2 regions of the Paenibacillus agaridevorans genome follow, and region 2 is predicted to be linked to the other one. Evidence: riboswitches for the same ligand, from Rfam matches in the RefSeq annotation. Region 2 holds a riboswitch; the other holds the start of a gene.
The links. A riboswitch is a leader RNA that binds a small molecule or an ion and turns the genes downstream of it on or off. The one in region 2 is predicted to bind cyclic di-GMP.

Region 1: it holds a riboswitch for cyclic di-GMP, as region 2 does, so the genes downstream of both, KJW29_RS18160 (right-handed parallel beta-helix repeat-containing protein) here and KJW29_RS28520 (transglutaminase-like domain-containing protein) in region 2, are expected to answer to the same signal.

Annotation. Positions count from the first base shown of each region.
Region 1 is NZ_CP075889.1:4,381,915-4,397,578, forward strand. Features, by position in the region: gene KJW29_RS18135 (helix-turn-helix domain-containing protein) at 1-840, opposite strand, end outside; gene KJW29_RS18140 (response regulator transcription factor) at 1,207-1,911, opposite strand; gene KJW29_RS18145 (ATP-binding protein) at 1,918-4,065, opposite strand; gene KJW29_RS18150 (aspartate dehydrogenase domain-containing protein) at 4,324-5,109, opposite strand; partial or broken gene KJW29_RS36805 (S-layer homology domain-containing protein) at 5,353-5,466, opposite strand; gene KJW29_RS18160 (right-handed parallel beta-helix repeat-containing protein) at 5,640-8,327, opposite strand; cyclic di-GMP riboswitch class I at 8,454-8,539, opposite strand; gene KJW29_RS18165 (DUF4956 domain-containing protein) at 8,576-9,244, opposite strand; gene KJW29_RS18170 (polyphosphate polymerase domain-containing protein) at 9,266-9,976, opposite strand; gene pelG (exopolysaccharide Pel transporter PelG) at 9,978-13,094, opposite strand; gene pelF (GT4 family glycosyltransferase PelF) at 13,069-14,508, opposite strand; gene KJW29_RS18185 (DUF2194 domain-containing protein) at 14,513-15,664, opposite strand, start outside.
Region 2 is NZ_CP075889.1:7,079,877-7,095,540, forward strand. Features, by position in the region: gene KJW29_RS28475 (Gfo/Idh/MocA family protein) at 1-545, shown strand, start outside; gene KJW29_RS28480 (acyltransferase) at 545-1,111, shown strand; gene KJW29_RS28485 (DegT/DnrJ/EryC1/StrS family aminotransferase) at 1,137-2,291, shown strand; partial or broken gene KJW29_RS28490 (UDP-glucose 6-dehydrogenase) at 2,612-2,979, shown strand; gene KJW29_RS28495 (SDR family NAD(P)-dependent oxidoreductase) at 3,068-4,099, shown strand; gene KJW29_RS28500 (PH domain-containing protein) at 4,292-4,636, shown strand; gene KJW29_RS28505 (VanZ family protein) at 4,764-5,222, shown strand; gene KJW29_RS28510 (hypothetical protein) at 5,271-6,086, shown strand; gene KJW29_RS28515 (stalk domain-containing protein) at 6,271-7,365, shown strand; cyclic di-GMP riboswitch class I at 7,893-7,979, shown strand; cyclic di-GMP riboswitch class I at 8,125-8,205, shown strand; gene KJW29_RS28520 (transglutaminase-like domain-containing protein) at 8,220-9,023, shown strand; gene KJW29_RS28525 (BNR repeat-containing protein) at 9,343-12,030, shown strand; gene KJW29_RS28530 (extracellular solute-binding protein) at 12,144-13,790, shown strand; gene KJW29_RS28535 (ABC transporter permease) at 14,030-14,887, shown strand; gene KJW29_RS28540 (carbohydrate ABC transporter permease) at 14,904-15,664, shown strand, end outside.

The sequences.
Region 1 (15,664 bases), 2.7 Mb from region 2:
GGGGATGACCGTTACTATATTCCAATCCGTGTATTCCGACTTCATGTAGAACACCGAGTGCTTCGTCCCATGCCAGTCAATCGTAAATTCGCCCTTCGCGCCGCCTGCCATGATTTGTTTCGCAAACGGAAGGGAATCGGCGCTGCCATATCGTTGCGAACGGTCGCTATGCGTGACAACCTGGCCTTCCTGATCCATAATGATCGTTTGGCCGCTGTATTTTGATTCGTAGATGCCTGCGATCATGCGCTGCAGCAGCAGCTCGTCTATATTGACAGCCACCAGTCCCTTGCGAAAACCTGGCTTGCTAATCGCAGGATAAGGGCGGATTAAAGTGACAACATCCCTGGAAACAGCCCCTTCCCATATTTGATGAGTAGGCAGCCATTTTATATAGCCATCCATATTAATGTGCTCCACTAGCCATTCTTCGTTATTTTCCGAACCGGGCACATACACCTTGTTCATCAGCATGTTACCGCTTACATCGGAATATATATAAACCGAGGTCAACTGTGTATTGGAATGGGTAAAGCTTGTCACTTTATTGAATAGGCTGTAAAAGTTGACATACTTCTCCGACTCGTCGATATAGCTGTCATACATGAAATAAACAAACTCCATTTCATTCATCAGCTTCAGCAAATTTCTTTCCGTCTCCCGGAAGGACAGCTCGATTTTATTATCGATCTGATTGAGCAGCGCATAGTGCACATCCTTTAAGTCCTTCTCCAGCCTCCCAACTGTGCCTATAAAGGACAGCCAAAAGCTGAGTGCAATGATCACCATTAATACGATGCTGTAGGTGAGCTTGATTCTTCTCGAAATATGAACCGACATATAGTCCTCCTTCAGTCCGTGATGAAATAGATCGTCGCTCAAAATGAGCCAAGCCTTCCGAACATCTTACGTTTCGAAAGGCTTGGCGCGCGCTGCAACCCTTTATAGGCACTTTTTGAGCTTGGATTCGGTATACTCCGTACCCCAACGCACGATCGTATTATGATTCAATACTATTTACTATTGTTTATGTTGTCAATTTATTTCTTTTTAGTTTCGAATACTTTTCTTTTAGGAGGCGTTTGAACCAAGACAAAAAAGAAATAGAACGGTTCTCGACCCTCGACATTAGCGATGTACAGGTCTTGAAACACGTTCTAAAAAGGGTAACGTTGCTGCCGGCGATGCAAACATCACGTATTAACGCTATGTACGCGTTTGTAACGGACTTCTGGCAACCAGCATATATCCAGCCCCCCGAATCGTAATGATTCTCTCAGGATTGGCAGGGTCAACCTCGATTTTTTTGCGTAAATTGCTGATGTGCACAGCGACCGTTCTCGTATCCTCCAGACTCTCCATTCCCCAGATGAGCTGAAACAACGCATCACTACTAACGACACGATTGACGTTTTGTGTCATATAGGACAGTAGACTGAACTCTTTTTTCGATAAAAAGATGGTTTCGCTGCCCATGCTGACGGACTGGGCGTAGAAATCCAGCGTCAAACCCGGCAACTCCAGCAGTTGTTCCCTTCTGCCCGTCGACACTCTGCGAAGATGAGCCTTGATCTTGGCCATAAGTACGCCCGGACTGAAAGGCTTAGTCACATAATCGTCGCCGCCATAAGATAATGCGCTGATTTTCACCTCGTCTTCCTCGCGGCTGCTCAGGAACACAATCGGCGCATCCGTGCGGCTGCGTGCGTTCATGCACCAATCTATGCCGTTTTCATTAGCCAGCAGTACATCCAGTACAATCAAATCCGGCTCGAACGAAGCAAGCAGCTTTGTTGCTTCTGTCCCGCTGTGGCTAGAGGTGGATATAAAGCCTTCCCGCTCGCAATACACCTGGATAATCTCGCATATATGGGGATCATCATCGACGATCATTATTTTGTATGTGCCCATCCACCTTCACCCTCCCTCTTCTCGAACACACGGAAGCGATACATAGAAGGTCGTCCCCGTCTGACCATCGCTTTCCGCTCGAACCGTCCCTCCATGCGCTTGTACGATTTCCCTGCAAATCGCCAACCCGAGCCCGCTGCCCTCTACTCCCTTATCCATGCCCGGTCGATCATACCTGTAATTGCGATCGAAGATTTGCTCGAGCTGCTCTGGAGGAATACCCATGCCGGAGTCTTGTACGCTAATGATCGCATAGCGGGTATGATCCACCTCGTCCACAGCTAGCGCAATACGCACCACCCCGCCGCTAGAGGTGAACTTCATTGCGTTCGACACCAGATTGAACAAAGCCTGCTCCAGTCTTTGCGCATCCATCTCGACAACAGGCATCTCGGGTCCTTGATCCTCCGTCTCTCCGATATCCAGCTTGAAATGGAGCCCTGCGTCGCGCACAACCAGCTCATATTGTTCATAGAACAGACGCAAAAAGCGACCCGTATGGACCGGCTTCATCCGGTACGAGACTTGTCCCGTTTCCAAATGCGACAAGAAGGACAACTCCTCGATCATGCGGTTAATCCTTATCGTGTTATCCCGGATATACGCCAGATATTGTTTGTTGCGTTCGGGTTTGACCATATCCTGCACAGCCTCGACATATCCAAGCATGCTGGACAGCGGCAAACGCAGATCATGCGTGATATAGGCAAGGAGCTTTTTCCTCCCTTGCTCGGATTGAAGCAACTGGTCATACGATGTGCGGAGATCGTCATGAGCTGCGGATAAGGCATGTGTGCGCTCCTGTACGATCCGTTCCAAATTCATATTCATTTCGGTCAGCTTGTCGTTCGTGTCCTGCAGCTCACGCGCAATCCTCTCTTCATTAGATGCCGCCCTCGTAAATCTGGAAGATAGCAGAATCATCTGCGCGATTGTAAACACCAACAGACCAAGAGGAGATGTATTGCCGATTCGTGACCACTCGTTATAATACAAGAAGTCGTTGATAACCGTAGCTAAAGCAACCACCGACACCAGCAGGAAGATTAGCGCCCCCTCCATACGCCACACTGCCGCCTGGACCAGCCCAACCATCAGATAAACCATATGCAGCACAATCATCACACCGATTAGCAGTAACATTTTTGTATAGATAAGCGCAGGGCTCACCAGAACAACGATACAGAAAACGCTGGTTACGATCCGCGAGGCAAGATGAAACCACCTCGGCAAATATTTCGGGAAGATGCAATCGAAGTACATTGTGATAAGAAACCCACCGCTGCATAGGATCAGATACTCCATCTTGAACTGCAATTCCCATGGAAAAGCAGACCACCATTGTGTGATCAAGAGCTCGCCGACCAGCAAGGAGCGGATAGCGAACAACAGGGTGAACAGACCAAAATACAATGGAGCCCTGTCTTTGCGCCGCAGCCCGAACAACAGCAGATGATATACGCCAATCACCAGCAGGCTTGCGGTTATGAACATCTCAGCAGCGATTTTCAGATTGGTCCTGACCGTTAACAGATCACTGCCGCCCAGCTCTATATACTTGGTGATGCCGCCTCGCTTGTGATGGAAGTTGGCGACTTGCATAACCAGCTCCACCCTGTCATTTGCGGGCTGGAAGAATACCAGCTTCGTTGCCAGATGCGGTGTCACGCTGCTCTTGTTCTGACCAACTTCACCGACTTCTTCCAACAGCTCACCATTAACCCATAATTTGTACGCATGAAAAATGGTCGGCATCCGCAAAGCAAGCCGCTCGTTCCTATCCTGCTCGCTAAGCTGTATGACCAACCGAAATGTGGCATAGCCCGTACCGTTTAACTGCTGACCATCTAACCGATAACCTAGCCAGGAGCTTGGTATGCTGATCCACCGGTCACGATTTCCGTCCTTCGCTAAGCGATTCTGTATGTCCTCGGGCGACAGCAGCTCCTGCCAGTAGAACGCCCACTCCCCTTTTAACTTAAGCGGATTTTCACTGACATGAACCTGCGTTAAATCCAGAATACCTTTTTCGCTTTGTAAATTAGGAGAGTCCGGTGCAGAGATGACGGCATAGCTTACAACCAAACCAACAACAACGGCAGCAACGATATGAAACAACATCGTACGAGAACCGAATCGGAGAATACTCTTCACTATGAAACAGACCCCTATCTGCAAAAGCACCATAAGTAAGTTGATTATCTAGATCATATCATCATTACAGGAAAATGTGCCCTACAAATATCTGCGAGGCGTTGAACACCAACATTACGGCGGGATCCATGTTTTAAACGCACGAAAAACCGTCACACGGACGGTTCATTAACGTGCAAACCCTAAGACTTACCGATGCGGATCACTTTTGATCGCCCTTGCCGATTATCCGTAGACAGAGCTGGATCTTCTACTTCGTTAAAACACAATAGGCGATACGATATTTCGTAAAACAGCAACTACGCTCCAGCCGGCGATGTTGCTCGTTCTGGAATAAATATTAAGATCCGTTTTTACTTCTCCGCCTTCGATCTCTATCTTATATTCATCTCCTACAAAGCCAGGAACCGCATCGATGTTGAGTGTCGTCCGTTCAGGACCCGCGCTGGCAAGAGCTGTAGCAACCGCAACGTTAAAATGAAAAGGAAGCATTTCAATCGCTTCCTTCGTATTTCCGCTAAACACTTGCTCCGGCTCCGTTATATTCATTAGCTCTTCTTTAAAGAGCGGTGTGTAAAACAAGGAGCGTAACGATTTTTTAGATGTCATGGTTGCTTTGATAGGACTCATTAGGGCAGCAGTACGGAGAACATCAAAACCCCCGACAGCGCCACTGGCGATGTATACCTTTTGATTATTTTCGGCTGCTGTCTCTCTTACTCTATTATATAATGCCGCATCTGCAAAAGCTCCTATAGACAGTACGACCAGGCTTGCTCCGCCTTTCAGAATGGTTTCGCTGTACTCTCCGACTGCTTGAGGCGATGCAGCTTCTGCGATAATATCCGGCTTTAATGCCAACAGCTCTTCCATACTGTAACATGCCTTGCAATTGTGACGTTCGGCAAAAGTCGCTGTCCGCACAGGATTCCTTCCAAATGCACCAACGAGCTCATATTCGGGAAGATATCCGTTATGTAAAGCATTAGCCACGATCTCATTTAAAAATCCACAGCCCAAAAATGCCAGTTTCTTTTTTTCCATCGTTTTTAACCCCTCTCCTATTACAAAAACTAATACTTTCTTATATTTGAACCAAGCCGTAGCCTCTATACTAATAAGTTTTATTATATTAATCAAGGCTGTAACATTGGGGCGGCTATTATGCAACGGCCTGCGCATCATAAAAACACCCTGGATGAGAAGGCTCGCCAAGGTTGTTGACAATGATTTATCTTAATTAGCAAACTCCGCAGCCTTCAACAGCCTGAGCAGCATAGCAGCCGCCTACGACCTGCTGGCATTGCCAGCTGGCGCAAAGCTCCCATCTCCCTTGCCCGTGACAAGACCCATTTGGAGCGCTTGGGCTACCGATGAGGCCGCCCATGAGCTAATTTCGGATCCATCTTCGAATTGTTAGTGGCACTCTAGAATTGGGAGCGCTCCGGACAACCCCGATGCCCACTCGCAGCATTCGAAAAACCCCCGCGAACCCAGCCTAATGCCGGGCTCGCGGGGATTCTCGTCACCGTCTGCTTCGCCGTCTATTTCTCTGCCAACGCTTGCTAAACATGCTACTTCAGACTATAAGACAACATTTCGCCTTTTGTCGGAAACTTCTCATTCTTATTATCGTTGAGCAGGACCCCAAGTTTCAACGTTTGTCCCGATCCCGGAGCAACATTCAAATTCGCAAGCGGGATCGCCAGCTCCACAAGAGCCGAGCTCGAAACGTACAATTGGTCCTTCGATAAATTTACAACTTGATTAAACGACCATTCTTTCCCTTTTCCTGAATAACGGTACAATCTGCCCGACTCCAGCAAGTAATCAATGCCGGCTGTCGTCCATCTGGATGTCTGATAACCCGTTTTTTCACTAGCATCCGAATTCAAATAAACTTGCAGCTTGCCGTCCAACTTTGCGCCCTCGATGAGCATGTAGAGATATTGAGCGTCATTTGTTAGTTTGATGGATCTAACATTGCTGCTTCCGGACGCAGCCGCCGCAATCTGACTCCATTCATCCGCTTTCCCATCAACAGTGACCAACGACGGTATCGTTGTTGGCACCGGCGTTGGTTCCGGTGTCGGTATTGGCGTCGGCTTCGGTGTCACCATCGGCAACTCGCCGTCAATACTTACCTTTGCCATCTGATTGCTTGACGGCAACTTGTCTGCGGCAGAATCCTTCCATGCATAGCCGATGGAAACAGCATCTTTAACTCCGTTCAGGTCGGACAATGCGATCGCATATTCAACCGCCGTCGCATTTACTGCATACTGTTTCAAGCTTGTATAAGAAACAACCTTGGACCAGTTCCAATTGCTGCCGCCTTCGCCACTATATTTGTACAATATGCCGTTTTCTATCATATACTCCGAACCGTTGCCCACCCAATAAGGTGCGGCGAAGGTCGTTTCATTCGTGTCCAGACTGATGAACAACTGTCCTTTCTCGTTAAGCAGATTTCCGGTGACCAACACGTATAACCAATCATTCCGAATAAAGGCTTTCAGACCTCTTGCATTGGAGCCGCCGGTGGTTAACTCGGGAATAAGCGCCCAATCGTCGCTTGCGCCATCAATTATTACGTCCTGCGATGAAGCAGGCGCTCCGGTTGGCGTTGGTTCCGCTTCGGAATCGATTGGCGGAACCGTAGGTTGCGGCGCGCTTGTTCCAACAGGTTCTGCAGGTTCTTCAGGAGCAACCGGCGCATCAAATTCCGCAGCCCCCATATCAATACTGCTGCCCGCTATCCTTGGCTGATTGTAATAATCATGTGTGATGCTGCCGCTGTGCTGAAGCGTTCCTGTGTTAATCGCCGGCGATTGCTCCGCCAGACGAAGGTTGCCGGCTTCGATATCGATAAACAGCGGATCGGCAAAAATCGAGTTTTGATCAAATCCCGTTGTTTGTTTGAAGGCGTTCCAGGATTTATGCGATACTCCGTCATAACGCCAGCTTGTAGAATCTACCCCGTCCGTGCGGTAATACAAATTGTGGTCGATGACATTGCCGCCGCCAGTAGTCCCGGATTTTCGGATAAACGGCATTTTCGGAAATGTGTAGAGAATATTATTCGCAAATATATTCTGGTTATTATGGTGCTGAAGCGTTATTTCGCCATAACCTTGATGCAACGCATCGTTCATATAAAGCGTGTTGTTAACAATCAGATTATTGGCTGCTCCGCCATTGTCTGTGCCCGAGCCGCCCATTATTAGTCCTGCGCCTTGATTGTGATGCAAATAATTGTTCCTTAATACAATGTTGCTTGTTGCCCGGCCCAACTGTTCACTTGCCAATTCCACGCCAAAATTGCTGTTGAACACCTCATTGTTCTCGATAACAACATTAGTACCGCCATCGACATAAATACCGGCCGCGCTCCGGCTGCCCGAGCCGTAGGCAGGATTGGTATAGGTATCGATATTATAAACGAGATTATACGCCACAACGCCATTGCGGGCCTGATCTTGACAAGGACTGGAGCATGTATTATAGAAGCCGGCGATATCAATGCCAATATTGTTATTATCGTGAATAATATTATGATCGACGCTGAAGTCCTTCACATTGCCGACCAGAGTTAAGGATTCGCTCGAGCCGTTAATAAGATGATGCACTTCATTGCCGCTTATTTTAATATCTGAAATTGGATTTGCCGAATCGCCATATACAAGCAATCCATGTGCATTCCCTCTCGTCGCCCGGTTCTCAATATGATGGATATTATTATTCAAAATATGAATATTCGAGCCGCCGCCCTGAATTTTCACGCCGGCCGGATACTCGGAAGAGCTTGCAGTCGCCAGTCCGCGAATCTCGAAACCTTGCACCACAATATAACTGGCTGACCTGATCCCCATTAGGGAGCTTTTGCCGCTTGCAATCGACAGGTTTTTCCCTTCAATCACAGCCTGTTCTCCCGGATAAGCCTGAAAGGTAATGTAACCGGCTGCAGCCGAACCCGAGTTTCTGATTGTAACAAACTCTTCATATACGCCGCCTCTTACCAATACGGTTTCTCCCGCCATCAGCGTATCGGCTGCCTTCTGAATCGTACGCCAAGGCGCTTCAATCGTTCCCGGGTTGGTATCAGCGCCATTCGCGCTTACATAATAAACTTTCCCCGGATAATGATCGTTTGAATAGGCGATTGGCGAGACATTGGACAAGGTAATCATGGCTATCATTAATGTTGCAAAAACAACCTTCACGCGCAGCAGCATTTTTTCATGTCCGCTTTGTAGGTTCATGGCCAAATCACTTCCTTGTCTTGGAGTCTGCGAAAAAAACAAAAACACAGCCGGATAGACACCGAACTGTGTTTAAAAAAAAGTAATAAAAACAAAATTAACTTTTGCTTTTATATCCTCTTTTCGCTCGGCAACTGGCTACCATCGGCACTTGGCCCTAAGGTCCTGTAGTTTTGCGTCGCTGCCTTTCGGCAGGTTTGCCTTTTATCTTCTATTATTCACAAATCAAATGGCAATGCAAGCAATACTTATTGCGCGTAATCTCCGGTGTAATTGACTAACGAAACATCATTGACCCCGGTGATCTCGCTAATTTTTTGAACAAACGATGTATTGTCGTCGCGGAGCGAAATTTCCACTGTCAACTCCGTAAATCCTTTGCGAACCGTCTTTGATTTCAGCTTTGTTTTCAGCTTGGCCAGTTCTCCCCTCAGTTCATTGGCGGCGTCTTCCGTATGGCGAATGATCAGCAGGAAGACTTGCTCTCTGACCTTACGTTTCGACATGTAGAGCAACACCAGACCAATAATTAGGGAACCGCCAACCGCCAGCGGATACACTTTGGCGCCGCAGGCAATACCCGCAGAAAGCGCCCAGAACATAAACACAATATCGAGCGGGTCTTTAACCGCCGTTCTGAAACGAACAATACTGAGCGCGCCGACCATGCCCAGCGACAATACGATATTGGTGCTGATTGTCATAATAACTAGCGTAGTAATCATCGTCATCAGCACGAACGAAACATTGTAGTTATAGCTGTACACAACGCCGCGGAATGATTTGCGATAAATCCAATAAATAAACATGCCAATTAAAAATGAGAAAGCCAGCCCAAGCACCATATCCAAATAAGATATGGTTCTAAACGCCTCAAGCTTTAATACGCTTTGTTTGATAACATCCTGAAACCCCATTGACTCTCCTCCAGATGTGCACTATTCTTTGAAATGTTGTATTGATTTCTCCCGACAAAGCACGTACTTGGATATGGAAGAACGCACATTGTTCTCAGGCTGTAAAATTTGGCGAATATGCTCCGGCAGAAACGAGTCAAATTTGACTTCCATAATGGTGAGTTCTGGCGGAATAACCTCCTCAATAACTAATTGAGGGTGAAACAAATCCACTGTGTTGATTCCTGCGGACATCTTCTTGTCGAATGTAATGCGAACATTGCCCAATTCATGAACATAAGCCTCGCGCCAATAGTCCACAATGACTGTCGGACGAAAACCATACGTATTCAGCGCAACATAAAACTCACGCAGCAAGCTCTCTTTCCGCTCAATCAGAAAAGCGAACTCTCCCTCGAGAATAGACTCATACTCCTCTCTTGTAATAGGAGCCGATTCTTTGCACACAAATTCTCCAAACTTGCTTTTGCGCTCCAAATTAATCGTTTTATCGCCGCCATTGTAAATTCTGATGCGGTATTTATCCCTTTTGAAAACTCCGTCATTTTTCTCTTCCAGAGCCGAACGGCGCGGATCATCGAAATACAGGCTGCGTATATTGTAACCGTCAAAATCGACCGAATGGGCATCCAGGACAAGAATCGCCGCCAACTTCCTCTGCAGAGCCAGGTAATCGTGCAGATGCAAATAATATTTTTTCTCCGTCCTAAGCTTACGACCGCGAAACTGCATGTCATTCCACCTCAAACTCTTTTGTGCCAAAGTAGTACTCTCCATCGCTGTCAAGCACATAATCAAAAGCGGATTGCGTGTTTCCTTTGCTGTCTGTAACTGTTACCTTCCAAAAATATCTCCCGGCAGGCAGTTTTTCGAGCTCCAAAGAATTAGCCGTTAAATCCGGGACATGCTGCAACACATTTTGAAACGTTCTATCCGTTGCAAGCATAAAATCATAAGTCAGCTTGTCATCCTGCAAATCAAAAGATACCCCCCAAGAAAATCGCAGCTGGTTCCCTGACTGTTGAACATCATCCAGATAGAAAGGTTTCGGTTTCTCCAAATCTTCAATAAAGCGCTGCATCCCGGCCTCTGGCGTTTGTATAATCGTCTCCAGCTCTTGTTGGTAATTTTCAATCTGTCCTGCCAAATAATTCACATCAGGAGCTCGATACAAGAATGGAGTAGTAACGTCGGTATATTGACTGATCAGTGCTTCTACTGTTTCATTGTTAATATATTTCTCATATAATTCTTCTACCTTTTCTTTTAACAACTCGACATGACTTGCTTTGCGGAAATAGCGATTATGCAATATAGAACCCCAATAGTTGCTTATGCCGTTCTGATGAGGCGTGATTGAATTGGATCTTCGTTGCTTCTCCCATCCACCATCATAATCCCAGGGCAGTATATACCATGTATCACTGTTAAGCGGCGAGTATAAATAAAAGTTATTGGCGTCTGTATCCATATTATCCATCAAAATGTTGGCAGCCGTCCATGTCAAGAAATTATCCAAATCAAAGTGCTTGGCCATAACCTCATCAATCGGCATGCTGTAATCATTGACATCCTCCAGCATTTTGATTAATTTGGAGTGATCCTTGTGCCCTTTAATTTCAAGGATCGATTCGAAGCTTGTCAGATCAAACGTTGGATCATCTTCCATCTTGATCTGCTCTTCGTATCGCCCGTATTCAAAAAAGGCTACCTTGTACAGATGACCATTCGGGTCCAGCATATGTGAACGGAGGAAGGGTTTGTTGGGCTGTTCCACATGCGTATACAGTCCGTAGTCCTCATAGTTCGCTGAAGAAACGCCCGTCGTTAAATCCTTTACATACAAATGGATAAACTGTGTCCGCAAGCTGGTCATATCGGGAATCTTCTCGAATAAATCAAAGCTTAATTTATTGCGGATACGCGAATAATCCAAACTATGTTTATTCAGGTTTAACGTACGCTGATCCAAATAGGTGCCGCCCTCTTCCGTCATCTTGATTCGATATGATTTTTGCGGCGTATTCCAGGCCGTATTGCCCCTTATCGTAATGGTTGCATTCACGGCGGTCGCCGCATAACCGAACATCCCGGAACGCGGCCCCTGGCCATCGCTTAATCCTTCTTGCATAATAATATCAAGTTTTTGTCCGCTTTGATCTTTCGGCATACGGTTCAAGCTATACCAATCAAGGTTTCTGCCAACCTGCATATCCGGAAGAATGGTAATATATAAGGTCTTTAATGATGAATCATCATCCCGTTCATACAAGCGTTTGTCTTCAATCAGTTTCGTTTCGATATTGTCCGGCATTGGCGCCCTGTTGACAACACCGAGGGGATCGCTCTCCTCATCGGCGTTGGAGGCAAGCTCGCTGCAACCGGATAGAAGCAGTACCGTTACAATCATAATCGCTATCGTTGTTCCCGGCTTGAAAAACCTGGATTTGGATTTGCGCGGCATTTCATGTTGGTTAATCGGCTGCGAACAAAATGTAAAATAGTCGATATTGCGCAGCACATACAACAATCGCATAATAACAAGACCTAAAGCAATAAAGGAAGCAATAAACATACCCAAACCATCATACTCCAATCGCATCGTCCCGTACGTAAAACAAATGTTCAGAATAACAAACAACAAGCTGATGACAAAAACGCCTTTGCGGTCATCGAAATACATCAGAATATGCATCAGGACGAAAAATATAATAAAAAGAAAATATGCCAATGCCAAAATAATAAACAAATCCAATTGAGCCATTGTAAATCCGATTTTCGGCAACAGCTTTAACCCCAGCGCAATCGATACAATTGTAAATAATAATTGGATCTCCATCAAAAAGCTGATTTCTTTCGTCAATGTTTTTTGCATCATCTTTTTGGCCGTCATCACGTCCTGAATCGTTCCGCCATTCATAATATTTAAGTAATATAATCTGAATTTCTCATAAAACGAGGTTTCAACGGATACAACAAACGTCACAAGCGTTGGAATAACGGACAGAAACGCATAAAAAACCGGCGTATCATAAAACGGCATCGTACGGTATTGATCGGCAACAATGGAACTGTCAGGCGACAGCCAGTACACAAAATTGTGCAGATAAACCCCTGAATAAACAAAACATCCCGAAAAAAACAAAGTGGCATATCGCTTGAAATAATGCAGAAACTCAAAGTAATACGCTTTATCCGCTCGAGGAAACCGCTGTTCGAAATGAAAACCGGATAAAATAACAATGGTCAAAAAGCCGATGTCCAGACTCAGCATAGCCGCTACAGTCGGCTCCAGATCTGTATAATGAGAGGCCAACCAGCCGCATGACAAGGTTAGCACGGCGCCGATCGCAAATCCCCGGACAATTCTTACATAATCCTTGAGCGCGGACAGGTAAATTCCTTGTATCCACACAATAACGAGCAGAATAAAGAAAAAATAAGCGGAAAGCTTGTAGCCCCATCCCGCAGTTACGCCGCTAAGAAACAACATGGCAATAATCGATACAATCGGCAAAATAAAAATTAACGCCCCATAGTAAGAAGACATCAACCGGCTATATTTCTTCTCATAAAGCATATCTGCCGTGTAGCGGGTCAATACCATGGATACTCCGCTGGTAAACACAATCGAAAAAATAAAACAGTACGCTACTGTAGAAATATATAACTCCCACTCCAAATAAGTCATGTCTTCGGTTGAAATGATTTGTTGCAAGCCAATAATCAGCAATAGGCTAATAATCATCGGGCCAACTGTAGTCAGAGAGGAATAGGCATACGCTTTAATGTTATTAAACAGACCTTGCTCTCGAAATAATTTTCTAAGCTCGAACCCGATTCCGGCCATTTTTCTCTCCCCCCATCCTGCCATATAAACGCCGGTAGTTTTCAATAACATCATCCTGGCGATAATGTTTTTTGACCCGTTCGTATGCATTGCGCCCCATTTCAATCCGCAGCTTTTCATTTTTGCACAAGGCAATGGCCGCTTGCGCCAATTGTTCGTAATGCATAACGGGTACGACAAATCCGGCTGCGCCTATCTCGTCGTTCATACCTTCAAGCAACTCCTTGCAGCTTCCCACATTGGTGACCACAAACGGCTTGCCCGCGGCCATGCCTTCCAGGATCGCGAGCGGCTGGCCTTCGCTGATGCTGGTAAGCATCAGCAAGTCCATTTTGCCAATATAATCTTTAATCTTGACAGAGCCGGTAAAAATAACATCTTGCAGCTCCAACGATTGCACAAGCTGCAAACATTCTTCATAATAGCTTAAATCCTCTTCATAAGGTCCCATAACATAGAACATCGCATTGGGCAGCTCCCGCTTGATCAAAGCGAAGCTTTGCAGCATCGTTTTAATATCCTTGATTGGCACAACACGTACGATCGCACCTATATAATATTGATCGGCCGGCTTTTCGCTTGGCAAGTCTGCATAATCCTTAATTCTGACGCCATTAGGAATAATTGAAATTTTCTCTGCTTCGCAGCCCAGCTCTATTTCAATTTCTTTGTTGCGGCCGAACAGGGTTGTAACCTGATCCGACAACTCATAGGCACAGGAAGAAATACGGTAGAAATATTGGATCCACAAATCTTTGAAGTAACCTTTGACCCATTCCGCTTTAATGATTTCTTCTTCGCGTTCACGCGAATAAATGCCATGCTCCGTAAGCAAAAACGGCTTATTGTATATTTCTTTGGCCACAACGCCGATTACACCTGCATACCCTGTTGATACGCTGTGATATAAATCTGCTTCAGGAATATCATCGCGAATCGTAATAAACAACGGCAGGATCATCGAACGTACAGTCCAGAACATCTCCGTGAACGGCACAAGCGGGTATTTCTCCTGACAAAGCTCTTCCAAAATATCAAAAAAATCGCGGCTTGTTAAAAAATCCGATACGCGGTCAAATCTGGAGCTGCGAAACAGTCGAATAAAGCTCGTCCAGTCCAAAGTCCCGTCGCTGCCGAGCAATGCCTTCACATTTTTTTTCTGCTCCGCATCCAGACGAAATCGCTTGCCCCACTTGCTATCCTCCTCCAAATAAGAGTCAAGGAACGCTTCTTTCACCTCTATTACATTCGCAGGCAGATCATACTTAAACTTTCCCTGTTGTTTTTTCTGGGCTGCGATTGCATAAATAATAAATTCATGTTCCGGCATTTGGGTCGCGATGTTTTGAATCCAGCTCGATACGCCGCCTGTCACATAAGGATAGGAACCTTCCGCAATAATGCATATTTTCATGCCATCACCTGCCTAATCCAATTGAGAAGTCATTTTTGTAAGCCGTAACCAGATAGATTCCGTCATCCACTTTGCGAACATTGCAGTTTACCAGTTTGCCGATTTTTTTGTCCGTTCTGAATATAAAAAATTGTTCGGATGAATCGGCCGTTGTTGATACTTGCATTTGATTGACATCATGCTTGACACTCATCTTGCTGAGCAGAACGTCGGCAATACCAATGCCCGCCTCGTTTGAAGTAATGCTTCGCAACCATGGATACGTCGTATCCAAACGATTCAGCATATGTTCAAATTCCTTATATAGATCTTTCCATGATTTCTGCTGCCCTCGTTCTATGTCCGTCAAGTCGTCCGGATGCAGAAAGTGAGAGAATAATCCAACAGAAGTCATCGTATTTGCCTCAAACCAAACATTATAAGGAACATCAAAAAAACCTGAGGTGACTCGCGGCATTTCAATAATGCCATCATCTGCAACCTCAAATTCCTGTACATAAGCACGGTTCGATTCGTCTACGCCATATAAAGAGGCAATAACCGCTAAATTGGGCCATTCATGAATAAGCGCTTGCCTGCCTTCCGGCCCTAGAACATTGGATGGCGGAACATAGGACATCACCTTGTATTTGGGGAATCCCTCCGCAATATAATTTAGTACCGCTTCGGTTGCGGCTTCCATATCCTCTACGCTTCTCCATGTCTTGTAACCGAAAGACTCGGCAACCCTGGGGTCAGTCTGCATAGCTTGATGGTTGTAGCCGTGAATGCCAATTTCTCCGCCGCTTTTTATGATCTCTCGGCCGTATGAAATCAAACCATGCAATTCTTCATCCTCCAGTTTGTTGAAAGGAGGTTCTACCTGATCCTGATAAGATTGAATGACAACACCGGTGTACTTGACGTCGTATTTCTTGGCCGCCTTCAACATGTCGGGCCACCAAATATCCCGGAAAAAAGCAGGTAGATCTTTTTTATATTCACGATAAATAGGCAAATTTAATCCTCTCGGGATCGGTGCCGGGAAATCATCAATATAGAACAGCTTTGCGTTAAAAATCGGATAGATATAGTCCGCTTCCAGCATGCTGATGCCGCCTGTAATTAATCCCCTCGTTTCTTTTGTATTCAAGCTGCTGCCATTAAACATCACAAA
Region 2 (15,664 bases):
TAATGAATCAATGTATTCATAATATTGATTTGTTGCGATGGATGATGGGCGATGAAATTGATGAAGTTATTGGAATGATAGATAATGTGAATCATGACATTATCGAAGCAGAGGATCTAGGTTTGGCTTTAATTAAATTTAAAAATGGAAGTTATGGAGTAGTAGAAGGAACAACAAACATTTATCCTAGTAATCTTGAGGAGACCCTGTATATATTTGGTTCCAAGGGGACAGTAAAAGTGGGAGGGAAATCAGTTAATATTATTGAGGAGTGGATGTTTGCAGATATGCTAGATAGCCCAGAAAAGGTGAAGAAGGAATATCAAGAAAATCCCCCCAATGTATATGGGTTTGGCCACATCCCGTTATACCATGATGTAATTGACGCAATTAAAGGCGATAGAGATCCATATGTTTCAGCAGAAGATGGAAGAAAAGCGCTTGAGCTTGTTTTGGCGATTTATAAATCTGCTGCAGAGGGAACTCGTGTCAAATTACCACTGACCAATGCCAATACTTCGGACTTTAAAGGAATGTTCAAATAATGGATTACTTTGTGCATGAAAGTAGTTATATTGATACAGATGTAAAAATCGGAGTAGGGACTAAGGTGTGGCACTTTTGTCATATTCAAAGCGGTACTCATCTTGGAGAAAATTGCATATTGGGTCAAAATGTTAATATTTCTAACAACGTAAAAGTTGGTAACGGGGTGAAAATACAAAATAATGTTTCGATCTATGAGGGAGTAGAACTGGAAGACTATGTTTTTTGTGGACCATCTATGGTATTTACAAATGATTTAACACCGCGAAGCAAATATCCAAAGGGCAGAGAGAAGTATAGGAAAACGCTTGTAAAGTATGGAGCATCTATTGGAGCAAACGCTACTATTGTGTGCGGTAATACTATTGGGCGGTGGGCTATGGTGGCATCTGGAGCGGTTGTAACTAAGGATGTTCCCGATTTTGCCCTAGTCAGGGGAGTGCCAGCTAGACAGGTAGGGTGGGTGTGTGAATGTGGTGCTGTATTAAAAAGTGATTATTCTTGTCGAGAGTGTACAAAGGAGTACCATTTGTTTGGAATGCTATTGAGCGAAAACACTAGATAACACCTAAAGTGGGGAATGATTTCGAATGGAGTTTAGAGACCTAAAAAGTCAATACCAAAGATATAAGCAGGAAATAGATTCCTCAATACAGGAAGTTATTGATAGTGGTTCCTTTATTGGGGGCGGAGTAGTTGAGGAATTAGAGGAACTTTTAGCCGAATATGTAGGAGTAGATCATTGTATTTCTTGTGCAAATGGAACGGAAGCAATGGCTCTTGTTCTAATGGCCTGGGGAGTAGAAAAAGGGGATGCGGTTTTTGTTCCAGACTTCACATTTTTTTCTACGGGAGAAGTTGTATCTTTTAGGGGAGCCACACCTATCTTTATAGATGTAAATAGAGATACGTTTAATATTGATGTAAGCAAACTTGAGGATGCAATTAAGAAAACAATTGAGGAAGGTAAATTGAGAGCAAGAGCAATTATCCCTGTTGATTTATTTGGTTTACCGGCAAATCACTATGAAATAGATGCATTATCGAAGAAGTATAACTTATTAGTGCTTGAAGATGGTGCTCAAGGATTTGGTGGAAGTATTAATGGAAAAAAAGCATGTAGTTTTGGTAATGCTGCAACAACCTCATTTTTTCCAGCAAAGCCTTTAGGATGTTACGGTGATGGCGGCGCAATATTTACAAATGACAGTTCTCTTGCAGAAGCGTTGAAATCGCTAAGAGTTCATGGAAAAGGAAAAAGTAAGTATGATAACATACAAGTTGGAGTTAATTCTAGACTGGATACAATACAGGCTTCAATTCTAAAGGTGAAGTTAAAGGCTTTTGTTGAACATGAGTTAGAAAATGTAAATCTAATAAGTCGTTTCTATAACGAACAGTTGAGAAGCGTTGTGGATATTCCTGTTATACCGGAGGGTTACTACTCAAGCTTTGCACAATATACTATAAAACTTGGGAGTAAGGAAGAACGGGATGGATTGCAGCGCCACCTACGAGGAAATGGAATACCTAGTATGGTTTATTATCAAAAAGGGTTACATAGTCAAGCTGCCTTCTCCCACTTGAAGAATATGAATTTTGATTATTCAGTTAGTAATAAGCTAACTGAAACTGTTCTTTCGCTACCGATGCATCCATACTTGAGTAAAGAAGAGGTGGATAAGGTGTGTAGTTCGATTAAAGAATATCTCGCAAGTGTTTCTAATATAGCTCAATTCAATTGAAAGCATTGGGTTGCATATATTCTTGTTTATTTTGGAAATTCAAAAATGTTCACGAAAGTAATGCACTAAGTGGATTTCAGATTTAAACGTGTCTTCATATCGTTGTCATGTTTTGAACTTCGACTTGGCTTTCTCGTCATCTGGAGCGATCACCGGTCGTAGGGTTTTCACAACACTGTAGATTAGGATTGAAAAATTATAAAATAAAGAAGGAATTGTTCTAAGTCTGTAAAGAGAAATGTCATGATATGTCTCAGTGGAAAAGTAAGCGTCAAACAGCCCTCATCTTGAAAACAAGGTGGGGGCTGTTTGACGCTTACTTTAAGGCCGATCTGGAGCAGCTCATAAGGAAAAATTCCTGAGGCCGGTAGAGTTGACTATACCGCCGACTATGTAGCTGCATATAAAGAGGCAGATGCCAAATTTATCAGTGTCGGCACGCCGGAGCAAGCAGCCAGCTAGACGGCTGGTCTAACTTGTCCTACATCACAACGTGGCGAGACAGATCGCCGGGACGATCGAAAAGGACTGTCTGGTCGTGTTGAAGTCGACGGTACCCGTCGGGACGAATAACAAGGTGGAGCAGTTCATCCATGACTGCCTCGCCCACGGAGTGCGAGTAGAGGTCGCTTCGAATCCGAAGTTGATGCAAACGCCGCTCGTTTATGACGGTCGCAACCTGTATGCGGTCGATGGCATGAAGGATGCCGGAGTGGAATATTATTCGATAGGGCGCAAGCCAGCGATCAGAGAAGGAGTGAAGGAGTCGAGGTAGATTGGGAGAACATGCGATAGCTGCAGGGAAGGTCTATCTGGTGACAGGCGCGGCGGGGTTTATCGGTTATTACGTAGCCAAACGATTGCTTGAGCAAGGGTGTACGGTCGTCGGTCTGGATAATGTGAACGATTATTATGACGTGAATCTCAAGCGTGCTCGACTGGCGGAGCTGATGCCGCATGAGGGTTTCGTTTTCGTCGAGGCCAGCATTTCGGATCACACGGCGGTTATGTCGCTGTTCGAGCAGTATAAGCCGGCTGTTGTTGTTCATTTGGCAGCGCAAGCGGGAGTGCGTTATTCCATTGAGAATCCGGATGCTTATATCGAGAGCAACATTACCGGCTTTTTTCACATCTTAGAGGCTTGCAGGCATTTTCCCGTGGAGCATTTGGTGTACGCTTCGTCGAGCTCGGTGTATGGGGCCAATAAGAAGGTGCCGTTTGAGGAGACGGACTTCGTCGATCATCCGGTGTCGCTCTATGCGGCGACGAAGAAGTCGAATGAGCTGATGGCGCATACGTACAGCCACCTGTACCGTATACCGGCGACGGGACTGCGATTTTTTACGGTGTACGGACCGATGGGCCGGCCGGATATGGCGTACTTTGGTTTCGCGGATCGTTATTTTGCGGGCAAGCCGATTCACATCTTCAACAACGGGGACTTCGACAACGATCTGTACCGCGACTTCACGTACATCGACGATATCGTGACGGGGATCGAGCGACTTATTGCGCAGCCGCCAACGGATGGCGTTCCTCACCGCGTGTACAACATCGGCAACAACAGTCCGGAGAAGCTGATGACGTTTATCGAGACGCTGGAGAGAGCCTTGAGCAAGGCGACGGACAGGGAGATCCTCTTCGACAAAATATTCGAACCCCTCAAGCCTGGCGACGTACCCGCGACTTACGCTTCAACGGATCGGCTGCAGCAGGCGGTGGACTTCAAGCCGGAGACGCCAATCGAGGTAGGACTGCAGCGCTTCGCGGATTGGTACGTGGAGTATTATGGGGTAAACAAGGCATAATGTGTAAGACACGTAAGGCATAAATCGTTTATTGTTAAAAACTCCGTTGCTCCTGAGCCACGGAGTTTTTGTCTAGTCTTTTTGATCCATCCCGTCGACATCAGGCGGGCATCAGGGTACAATTAACGGAGGCTTTCAACTGGAGAAAGCATGTAGAACTGGAACGAATCTGTTTGTTAAGGAGCTGTTTGAATGCTGAACGAGACTGTGCTGTGGGAAGGCAAACCTTTTAATTTCGGATTTCCGACGTTTACGCATTATAAATTGACGGATCGCAGACTGATTGTCGAGAAAGGCGTCTTTACGAAGCGGCGCGAGGAGATTCAATTGTACCGCATCCGCGATGTTTCCCTGAAACGGAATCTGTTTGAGAGAATACTAAAGTTCGGGGATATAACGATTGTATCCACGGATACGAGTACTCCTTCCTATACGCTTCGAAATGTTCGTAATAGTGTCCACGTATCGGATCTGCTAGGCCACGCGACAGAGAATGCCCGGATCAAGAACAGAGCGTTCGAGCTGACGGAAGTGTAAGGTCGAATAACGGCAGACATATGGAGCAACATTTCCGTCTTTTTCCACGTCTTAGATGCGAGGCAGGATTGCTGCTCTTCGCGACTGGTACGTGGGGGATTATGGTGTAAAGTAAAGGAAATTGCCTATGCGAAAGTTTATGTACGGTGCCGCCGTGCTTGTATGGATGGCGGTTATTATCGGCTTCTCTAATCAACAGGCGTCGGATTCCAATGCGCTTAGCAGCGGACTCTCGGATGCCATTGCGACGACGATTCGCGTCATGCTGCCGGGATTGGAGCTGGATGCGGGAGAGTTGAACCGTGTCGTTCGCAAGCTGGCCCATGGTCTGATCTATCTGGTGCTCGGCATGCTTGTCTTGGGCACTTTGACCAAGCTGGGCGTAAGAGGCGGGCGCGGCGTGGCGATCACCCTGCTGGTGTGCGTGTTGTTTGCCGTGTCCGACGAGCTGCATCAGCTATTCGTATCGGGCAGATCGGGCCAAGCCAGCGATGTCATCATTGATAGTATCGGAGCCTCAATCGGCATTCTCCTATTCAAGGGGGCAGCACGGATCGGCGCTAGCCTCGGACGGGAGCGAATATAAGGCCGGAGCGGTTGGCAACTAGAATAAGCGGCAAGGAGGACTTTACATATGGGAGCCAAACAAAGAATATCGCTTATCGTCGTCGGACTGCTGCTCGTATTGGGCGCGGCGACTTATGGCGTGGTGACACTGACAGCCAAGATGAACGATGCCAAGGAGCTCAAGCAGCAGCTGGCAGAGTCGGATCAACCGGATGAGAGCGATCCGGCGCAAGGCGAGGGCAATAAGGATAGCGATGGCGGCGGGGACCAAGATGGGGATCAGGATGGAATAGCAGGCGGGGATGGCCAAAGCGTCTCGCCGGCCCCTGGCGGCAACCCTGGAGACAGCGTGACGCCGGACAAGCCTGCGGGCGGAGAAGGCCAGACGGGCAAGTCGGGCGCCGAAACGCCGGGGTCAACCGGCGGCAGCGGCGGTGGCGTGCCGGGAACGCCGGCTAATTCTGGCGGCAGCGGCTCAGATACGCCTGCCGCGAAACCGGAGCCAAGCGCGACGGCGCCAACGACTGGCGGCGGCAAGGCGAGCAAGAGCGAGATTGATGCGGCGGTTACGGCATCGATGGAGTCGCTCCGCAGCACTTGCAAGGCGACAAGCTCGAAGCTGGTGTCCTCGATCAAGGCGGAAATCGCCGAGAATAAGGAGGCAGCTCTTGAGACGCTCCAGTCGGAGTATCTGGGTCAAGTTGTTGCCGCCGAGGCTTCGTGCGACGCGCAATTTAATCAACTGGTAGGCGATGCGCAGGCGAAGTACAAGGATGCGGGCCTATCGGCAAGCGAGATGCCGGATTGGAGCTCGGAATACGAGCGGGCCAAGCAAGACGCGCGATCGGCGGCGCTGGTAGAGATTGCGGCGGCACTGGACTAGGGCGTGACTGAAAACCCGCTCTGGGGCATCTTTCACCGCCTTTCCGCCCCCTGCTTCGTCACTTTTGCTTGATGTACCCCCCGTACGCCTTCACAAAAGTTCCTTGCATGGAACGAAAATTCGGCAAAATCTGCTCCCCTCGGAGTATTCAGACACGCCCTAAGACGGAGAGGAAGATTAAAGAATGGCAAGGAAGACGAAATTATGGGGGATGACGTTAATGGCGTCCCTGTTGTTAATGGCGACACCTCTGCAAGCGGCAATGGGAGCGGCAGAAGGCACCGGACGGGCGGCGGCTGTGCCTGCGTCCGCTGTTAACGGAGCGGGAGTGTCTTATACAGCGGCAGCTGCGACAGTAAAGGCGCAGGCCGTGCAGCCTAAAAAGGAAACGACGGTGCAGGTCAAGACGCAGCCGGTCAGGCTCATCTTCGACGATAAGGAACTGACGCTGCCTAAGGGACAGCACGCTTTTATCCATCAGGGACGGACCTACGTGCCTATCCGTTATCTCTCCTATGCTTTGCTGAAGCAGGTGGGCTGGGATCCCGCAAAAAATCAAGTGACCATCTCGGAGCCCACGGCAGCGGAGCTAGCCGATCTCAAAAAGCAGCTGCTTGCGGCGAGCGGCGGCAAGCCAAGCCAGACGACGCAGACGCTGACCATGAAGGTCAAGGAAGCGACGCTGATCTTTAACGGCAAAGCTAAGGCGCTGCCGGAGGGCCAGTCCCTATTTATTCTCAATGGATCGATCTACGTGCCGTTGCGCTTCCTGGCAGAGTCGCTCGGGACCAAGATTGACTGGGATCCTGCGACAAGAACGGTCAGCGGACAGTCGAAGGCGTACCAGGCGGAGCATGGGGAATCGAACAATGGCGGGAAACCCGGAGAAGGCAATTCCGGCACGGGCGGCGGCGCTCCCGGAGCGGGCAACGGCGGCGGAGGGGGGGCGCCTGGCGGAGGAGCGCCGGCGAACCAGACGTATGCGCAGATTACCTCGGGTGCGGAAACCAAGCTGTACGCTTTGCGTTCGAGCTGCGAATCTACGTTGACGGGAATCGTGCTGAGCTATACCGATACAAGCGAAGCGGGCAAACAGAAGCTAAAAGCGGATATTCAAGCGGCGGTAGCAACTTGTACGGCCAACTTCGAGACCATCATTGCCGACACCTCGGCGGCGTTGACGGCGGGCGGCCACAGCACAGCTATCCTTGCCGAATATCGAATCAAGTTTGAAGAAGAGCTAGAGGCAGGCCGCAAGATTGCGGAATCCATGCTATAGGATACAAAAGAGAAGAGGCTCCCGGGCTTGCAGCCCGGGAGCCTCTCTTGCTGTGTCTGGACTATGTAACCGTTCGGTACTGCTGCGGAGCCGATCGATTCTGCGTCTGACAGGGCATGTATAAGAACTGGGATTGATCAGAATTTAGAAAAGATCCGCTTGCGGCTGTTCTTCCTGACTTTGTACCAGTAATGGCCGTTCTCGTCGCGAAAAATTCTAATACCGATTAGCTTGAGCGGTGTCGTTAATTCGGTGAACATTATATATCCGGACATATCCATCACCTCGCTTACATACTCTCCTAATAATATCAAACTTTTTACCTATTTACTAGGAAAATGTGCTTATTCATATGGGCTAAAACTACTATTTTCTAGTTTTGCGAGAAGCTTGTGTTCTCTCAGGCGACAATGTTGTTCAATCGGTTTGACGAGCGTTGAAGGCCAGCATCGAACCAAGTGTCCATTTGTCAGAAAAAAGGGTTGCAACTCTAGAAAATTGTGGTAACATGGAACTATAAAAGCGAGACACGATAACGGCAAACTTGGCGAAAGCCAGGGACGCAAAGCTATAGGGTCTTCCAATCCATGGATTGATGACAGCCAGCTACCGAATGATTGGGCTTTTTTGTTGTTTATAGGACTTTATCGCACGGCAATAGGTCTTTATTGAACATCATCAGCCAATCATACGCCGCGGACGTTTCGCGGAGTGTTCAAAAAGTTCGGTTTTCAGCTCCGAGACTACCTCTAAAGCTTCACACGATAATGGCAAACCTGTCGAAAGGCAGGGACGCAAAGCTATAGGGCCTTCTAAACAGATGGCAGCCTGGCCACCGAAGGGAGTTTTTTGTTATGCGTAAATTCATTATGATGGTTGTATCGGTATTCGTGCTGTTTACATCGGTACAAGCTGTATCGGCCGATGATGCAGGTGCCGCTTGGCTGGACACGTCGGCATTGGCACAAGGCATTGTCAAGGTAACCTATGACGTAAAGCCGAAGGTCAAGATGAAAGTCATGATCGCGAAGGGCAAAGAAAACTATACGTATAGTCTGGCTACAGGCCGCGTAACGGAGACTCTCCCGCTGCAACTGGGAAATGGCGATTACAAGATCATGCTTCTGGAGAACATCTCGGGCACCTCGTATAAAGCGGTTAAGCAACAAGCGGTTAAGCTGAACCTCAAGGATGAGAAGGTCGTGTACCTTAATTCCGTTCAAAATGTAAGCTGGACAAGCACCAGCCAAGCCATTGCGAAAGCGAAGGAGCTGGCCAAGGGCAAAACGACGGATGAAGAAAAAGCGAAAGCCGTATACAACTACATCATCGCAAATATCGCGTATGACAAGGTTCTGGCGGACACCGTCACTTCCGACTACCTGCCGAGCATCGACAAGACGCTTGCTTCGAAGAAGGCGATCTGCTACGGATACGCTTCGACATACGCGGCAATGCTGAGAAGCCTTGATATTCCGACCAAGCTGGTCATGGGCGATTCCGATTATGTAGACGTCTACCACGCATGGAACGAGGTTTATCTTAACGGCAAGTGGGTCATCGTGGATACGACAGTGGACGCAGGCATTAAGCAAAGCAACAAAGCGACCGTATTTGCAAAGGACGCAACCAAGTATACGAAAACCAAACAGTACTAATATATAGGTTCATAAGAAGAAGGAGACTCGCGAAGCGGGTCTCTTTTTTTGCAGTGTGCGCCTAGCCAGCTACCCGCTTGGAGAAAAGATCAATCGGATTGGATGTATTGCTCATAGGCAACCAAAGGCAGCCTCCCTGATAATGAAGGGGATTGCTGGACTCCGCCAATTGAAAGCGCTTCACTTATGGAAGCGGCTTTACGGCCTTTTTGCTGAATTTGGCGGATTGTCAACATAAGGATGAGAGGAGGGAAGAAGGGGGAGTGATTCTCAAAATGAGGGGTAACAGATTGAAAAAATCAGATCCGAGGTGAATGTCATGGTTAATTTCCAAACAACGTATTTCCCAGTTAAGCTTCTGCGTTTATTGTTCGTTCTTACGTTTCTTACTGCCTCGATCATCCCTGCAGGGATGGTGCGAATCGCTAGCGCTGCTCCAGTGGATGAATGGAACTGGACAGATCCTTTTAACCGGGCGGATAGTAACGATGTAGGCAATGGCTGGACCGAATTGCGCGGCGATTGGTCACTTAAGGGAAACGCGCTTCAGTCGGATAATGGTCCGAACGAGATGGTGATTGCCCAGACCGGTCAGGAACTGGGGAGAACGTTCACCATCGAGGCAACGTTGCGCAACACGGAATCCCGGTGGAACGGTATTGCATTCAATATCGCCGACAACGGAGACGGTACGCAGAACTACTATGCCCTGCGGATGGTGACGTACCCCAATCAACGTCCAGGAGTCTGGCAGCTGCTCCGAGTTACGCGCTCCACGGTGAACAACGAGAGCCTGATTGCGACGGGAGCAATCCCTGTCGTGACGGGCAAGGACTATAAATTTCGAGTCTCGTCGTTTGCTTACGGTGTGGTGAACCTCGCGATACTTGACGGTCAGAACGAATTCATTACCCGCTCGGTGGCGACACCTCTTAACAAGCATCTCATAGGCGGATACGCGGGTTTCTATTCGGAGTCAGGAAAATTGCAGGTTCAAGACATCCGCCTCACATCTTCGACCGAGCCCGCCGTAGCGCCCAACTGGCTGGACGGTTTCGACCGGGCTAATAGTAGCGTTGTAGGCAATGGCTGGACCGAGTTGCGCGGCGACTGGTCAATTCAAGGAAACGCGCTTCAGTCGGATAGCGGTCCGAACGAGATGGTGATTGCCCAGACCGATCTGGAGCTGGGGAAGTCGTTTGCCGTCGAGGCAACGTTGCGCAACACCGAATCCCGGTGGAACGGTATCGCATTCAATATCTCCGACAATGGCGACGGTACGCAGAACTACTATGCCCTGCGGATGGTGACGTACCCGGATCAACGTCCGGGAGTCTGGCAGCTACTGCAAGTTGCAAACTCCGCGGTTAACGGCGAAAGCCTGATCGCGATGGGAACAATTCCCGCCGTGACGGGTAAGTACTATACTTTCCGGATTTCATCGCCCTCTTATGGATTGGTGAATCTTGATATATATGACGGTGAAAACAAATTGCTTGTCCGCTCGGAGGTCACGCCCCTGGACAAGCTTCTCGTAGGCGGATATGCGGGTTTCTATTCGGAATCGGGAAAATTGCAAGTTGATGACATTCGCATCACAAATTCGGCCGAGCCCGCTGTGGCGCCTGTATCGGGGCCGCTGGTATGGACTCCGGCTGCGGGGACAGGAGAGCCGTACCAACTGCCAACCGGTCAGGAAACCATCGTGGATAAAAGCCTGGTCGATATGACATGGGCCGGGCATCCGGTCGGATATTCCTTGCTCACTCATGGCAATGACCAGTATGTCGCCTACTATAACGCCGATCGTCAAATGGTGATCGCGCATCGCAAGCTTGACGAGGACGTCTGGGTCCGGCAGCCGCTGGATACGTTCGTCGGATGGGACAGCCACAACTATGTCACCATGGCGCTCGACCGGACTGGCCAACTCCATGTGTCGGGCAATATGCACAATGTGCCGCTTATCTATTTTCGAACGACAACCCCGGGTGATGTGACGACGCTCACTCGAATCCTGAACATGGTCAATCCGGCCAAGGAATGGCAGATGACTTATCCCACCTTTTTGAGTGCCGCTGACGGCAGCTTGATTTTCCGGTACCGCTTTGGACTAAGCGGCAATGGCGTAGATCTTTACAATATCTACGATGAGGAAACGCAACAATGGCGAGGGCTTCTCGACCAGCCGCTGCATGACGGAGAGGGCCTGCGTAATGCTTACGTCGATTCTCCCAGGCTCGGCCCGGATGGCTATTACCATGTGGTATGGGTTTGGAGGGATAATGGCAATGCCGCGACCAACCAGCGACTGTCTTATGCGAGAAGCCAGGATCTCGTTCATTGGGAGAAGAGCGACGGAACTCCGCTTACACTGCCGATTACGTATTCGACCGGCGAAGCGATCGACTCGATTCCCATGAACGGAGGGATTATCAACGGCAGCAACATGGTCGGGTTTGATGCGCAGGGCCGGGTGCTAGTTAGCTATCACAAGTACGACCCGTTTGGAAATACGCAAATTTATATTGCGCGGCTCACGAATACGGGCTGGGAAATCAACCAAATCAGCGACTGGACAGGACGATGGAATATTTGGGGACATGGAACCCTTCTTCTCGAAGTGACCCTCGGTCGTGTCTCGTTGCTTCCGGACAACAACCTTCGATTGGATTTCAGCGTTCATGGCGTAAAGCGTACTTGGGTTTTGAACCCGGACAATCTGCATCCGATCGCCGAGCTCGACACGCCGCAACTGCCTAGTGAATTTACCGAGGTCCGTTCGGATTTCCCGTCCATGGAGGTTCGGTGGAGTACGGATCTTGGATCGTCAGGAAATGAGCACGAGCGTTATATGCTGCGACGGGAAAGCCTGCCGTCCAATCAGGATCAACCGCGCAATCCTCCGTTACCTGGGCCAGTACCGCTCGAAGTGTATCGCCTGAGTTCGAATCCGAATGCAATTTCTATCAATCGAAATGGCGATTTCGCTAACGAATTGGAGTAATGATCTATTGGATTGGATGTATTGCTCATAGGCAGCCAAGGGCGGCGTCCGTGATAATGAAGGGGGATCGCAGGATTCCGCCATAATGCCAATACATGTGGGAGGTTGCGTAAATGAAGTTCAGAGCAAAGAGAAAGATGGGGTTGCTGCTTACGATGGCGCTCATGCTGTCCAGTGCGGTGGCTTGCAGCAACAATGGCAAGGGGGCTAATGAGCCGAGTCCTTCTGCGCCAACAAACTCGCAGCAGTCGAGTGCGCCGTCGGAGACGAAAGGCGAAGAAGCGAGCACATATCCGCTGCAATCGGATGCCGTATTGACGTATTGGGCACCGCTTAACGCTAATCTCACGAGCTTGAAATCCAACTATGGCGAGGTGCCCTTCTATCAGGAATTGCAGAAGAGGACAGGCGTTAAGCTGGAATTCACCAATCCTCCGGTCGGACAGGAGCAGGAAACATTTAACGTGCTGCTGGCATCGGGACAATTGCCTGACATGATGGAATGGGACTGGCGCATGTTCCCGGGAGGGCCGGAGAAAGCGATCGATGACGGGTATATTCTCGCCCTTAACGAGTTGATCGACCAGTATGCTCCGAACTTGAAGAAGTACTTGGCCGAACATCCGGAAGTAGATAAGCAGATTAAATCGGATAGCGGAAAGTATTATGCCTTCCCATTTATAAGAGGTGACGATTCGCTGAAAGTGTATCAGGGACCGATCATACGCAAGGACTGGCTGGATGAGCTAGGTCTGCCCGTACCGGTTACGATTGAGGACTGGCATAAGACGCTGACGGCGTTCAAAGAAAAAAAAGGCGCGACGTCGCCGCTGTCCATGTATAGCTTCCTCTTTACGAACGGGGCGTTCGTCGGCGCCTGGGGTGTGACACAAGGCTTCTACCTGGAGAATGGACAAGTTAAATACGGCCCGATGGAACAAGGATACAAGGAATTTCTGACCACAATGCGTCAATGGTACAAAGAAGGGCTGCTTGACAAAAACTTCGCTACGCTGGATGGCAAGGCGCTTGATGCGAATATAACGACGGGAGGCTCGGGAGCAACGGTCATGAATGCCGGCAGCGGCATTGGCAAATGGCTGGAACCGCTGAAGAAGAACGCCCCCAACGCGGAACTCGTTGCCGCCCCCTATCCCGTTCTTAAGGCCGGCGACAAGCCTAAGTTCGGACAGAAGGATTTTTCGTATGCTTCGGCGAACTCGGTCGCGATCAACGCCAAATCGAAGAACGCCGTACTGGCGGTGCAGATGCTCGACTACGGCTATAGTGAAGAAGGGCATACCTTCTTCAACTTCGGCAACGAGAATGAGAGCCATACGCTTGTCAACGGAGAGCCGGCATATACGGATCTGATCATGAAAAACCCGGATCAACTGGCGACGGCCCAAGCGATTTCGATGTATACGCACGCGAATCATAACGGCCCTTTTGTTCAGGATAAGCTTTATATCCAGCAGTTCTATACGTTGCCGCAGCAGAAGGATGCCATTCACATCTGGCAGACGGACGCGGAGAAATATATGTTGCCGCCGATTTCGCCGACGCAGAGCGAAAGCGCCGAGTTCGCGGCTATTATGAACGACGTGAATACGCTCGTGTCCGAAACGTCGCTCAAGATGATGATGGGCGCGGAGTCGATCGACTCGTTCGATCGTCTAGTCGAGCAGCTAAAATCGTTGAAAATCGATCGTGCGATTGAAATTCAGAGTGAAGCCTTGACCAGATATCAGATGCGCTAACAAGAAAGACTCCGCGTCGTAAGTCGTTAAAGTCTGCGGGTTCAGGTGAGCAAGTTCATCTGGACTCGCGGAGTGACGCGCTATGGATACGGAGCAAAGCATAATCTTGCACGAGCTGGGAGTTGAACAGTGGCATGGAGAGCAAACGCGTCGTCCGCGTTAACCCAACGGCCAACAGAGGCATAAGAGCCGTATCTTTATTCGCCAAGGACTTTGCAACTAACAAAACCTTATATGTCATGATGGTTCCCGTTATCGTCTATTATTTCGTCTTTCATTATGCGCCTATGTACGGGGCGGTTATTGCTTTCAAGAATTTCTCCCCCATGAATGGAATTCTGGGGAGCGACTGGGTCGGATTCGCTCATTTCGACAATTTTTTCAATAGTTATTACTTCTGGAGGATTGTTGGCAATACGCTGATCATCAGCCTGTATTCCTTGATATTCGAGTTCCCGATGCCAATCCTGTTGGCACTCATGATCAATGAGCTGCGCAATCATCGCTTTAAGAAGTTCGTGCAGACGATCACTTATATGCCGTTTTTCATCTCCATGGTGGTCATTTGCGGGATGATAAAAGATTTTACGAATACGGACGGCGTAATTAATGTCCTCTATACGCAGTTGTTCGGCGGCGACGGCCAAGCGCTGTTGCAGAAACCGGATTTGTTTCGCCCTATTTATATTTTATCGGAAATTTGGCAGCGGATCGGCTGGGAATCCATTATTTATCTTGCAGCCCTGATGAGTATTGATCCGGAGCAGTATGAGGCAGCCAAGCTGGATGGAGCTTCGAGATTAAGACAAATTTGGCATGTGACGCTGCCGGGAATATTGCCGATTATGGTCATCATGTTCATTCTGCGCGTCGGGAATATGATGAACGTTGGCTTCGAAAAAATAATACTGCTATACAATCCGATTACTTACGAGAAGGCCGACGTCATTTCATCCTTCGTGTATCGCAAAGGTTTGCTTGAATTCAGTTGGAGCTTCAGCACAGCGGTCGGTCTATTCAATTCGGTTATCAATTTAGCATTGCTGGTATTGGCCAATCGAATCAGCCGCAAGATTAACGGAAACAGCCTATGGTAGTGCGGAGGGAGATTAGATGAAGATTAGAATGGGGCCGGGCGAGCGTCTCTTTGAAATCGGTATATATGCGTCGCTTGTACTGCTGGTCATTGTCACGCTGTATCCTCTGTTGCATGTGTTGTTCGCATCCGTTAGCGAGGCGAGTCAACTGATCAAACATCGCGGCATTTTGTTGCAACCGCTTGGCTTTAATCTAAATGCTTACCTTAGCGTGTTGAAGAACCCTTTTATTCAATCCGGGTATATGAACACGGCGTTTATCGTCGTGGCCGGCGTCTTGTTCAATATGGCTATGACCATATTGGGCGCCTTCGTGTTGTCGCGCAAAAAAGTGCTGTGGAATAAGTTTTTTATTTTTACTATTATTTTTACGATGTTCTTCCAGGGAGGGTTAATCCCGCTTTATTTGATTGTCAAGGGAGTGGGGCTGATCGACTCGCTCTGGGCCGTCATCGTGCCGTTCGCGATCAGTACCTTTAATCTTATCGTGCTGCGAACCTCGTTCGCCGCACTGCCAGATGCGTTGGAGGAGTCGGCGAAGATGGACGGAGCCGGCCACTTTCTTATTCTGACTCGCATCGTGCTGCCGTTGTCCATGCCTGTGCTCGCGGTCATTACGTTGTATTATGCGGTGGAGAAATGGAACAGTTGGTTCTACGCCTCTATCTTCCTGAAAGACAATGAGCTGTTTCCGCTGCAATTGATATTGAGACAAATTCTGATCGCTAACGCGACGGATGAGATGTCGGCAGGCGGAGCTGTCGGCGATCATTATCA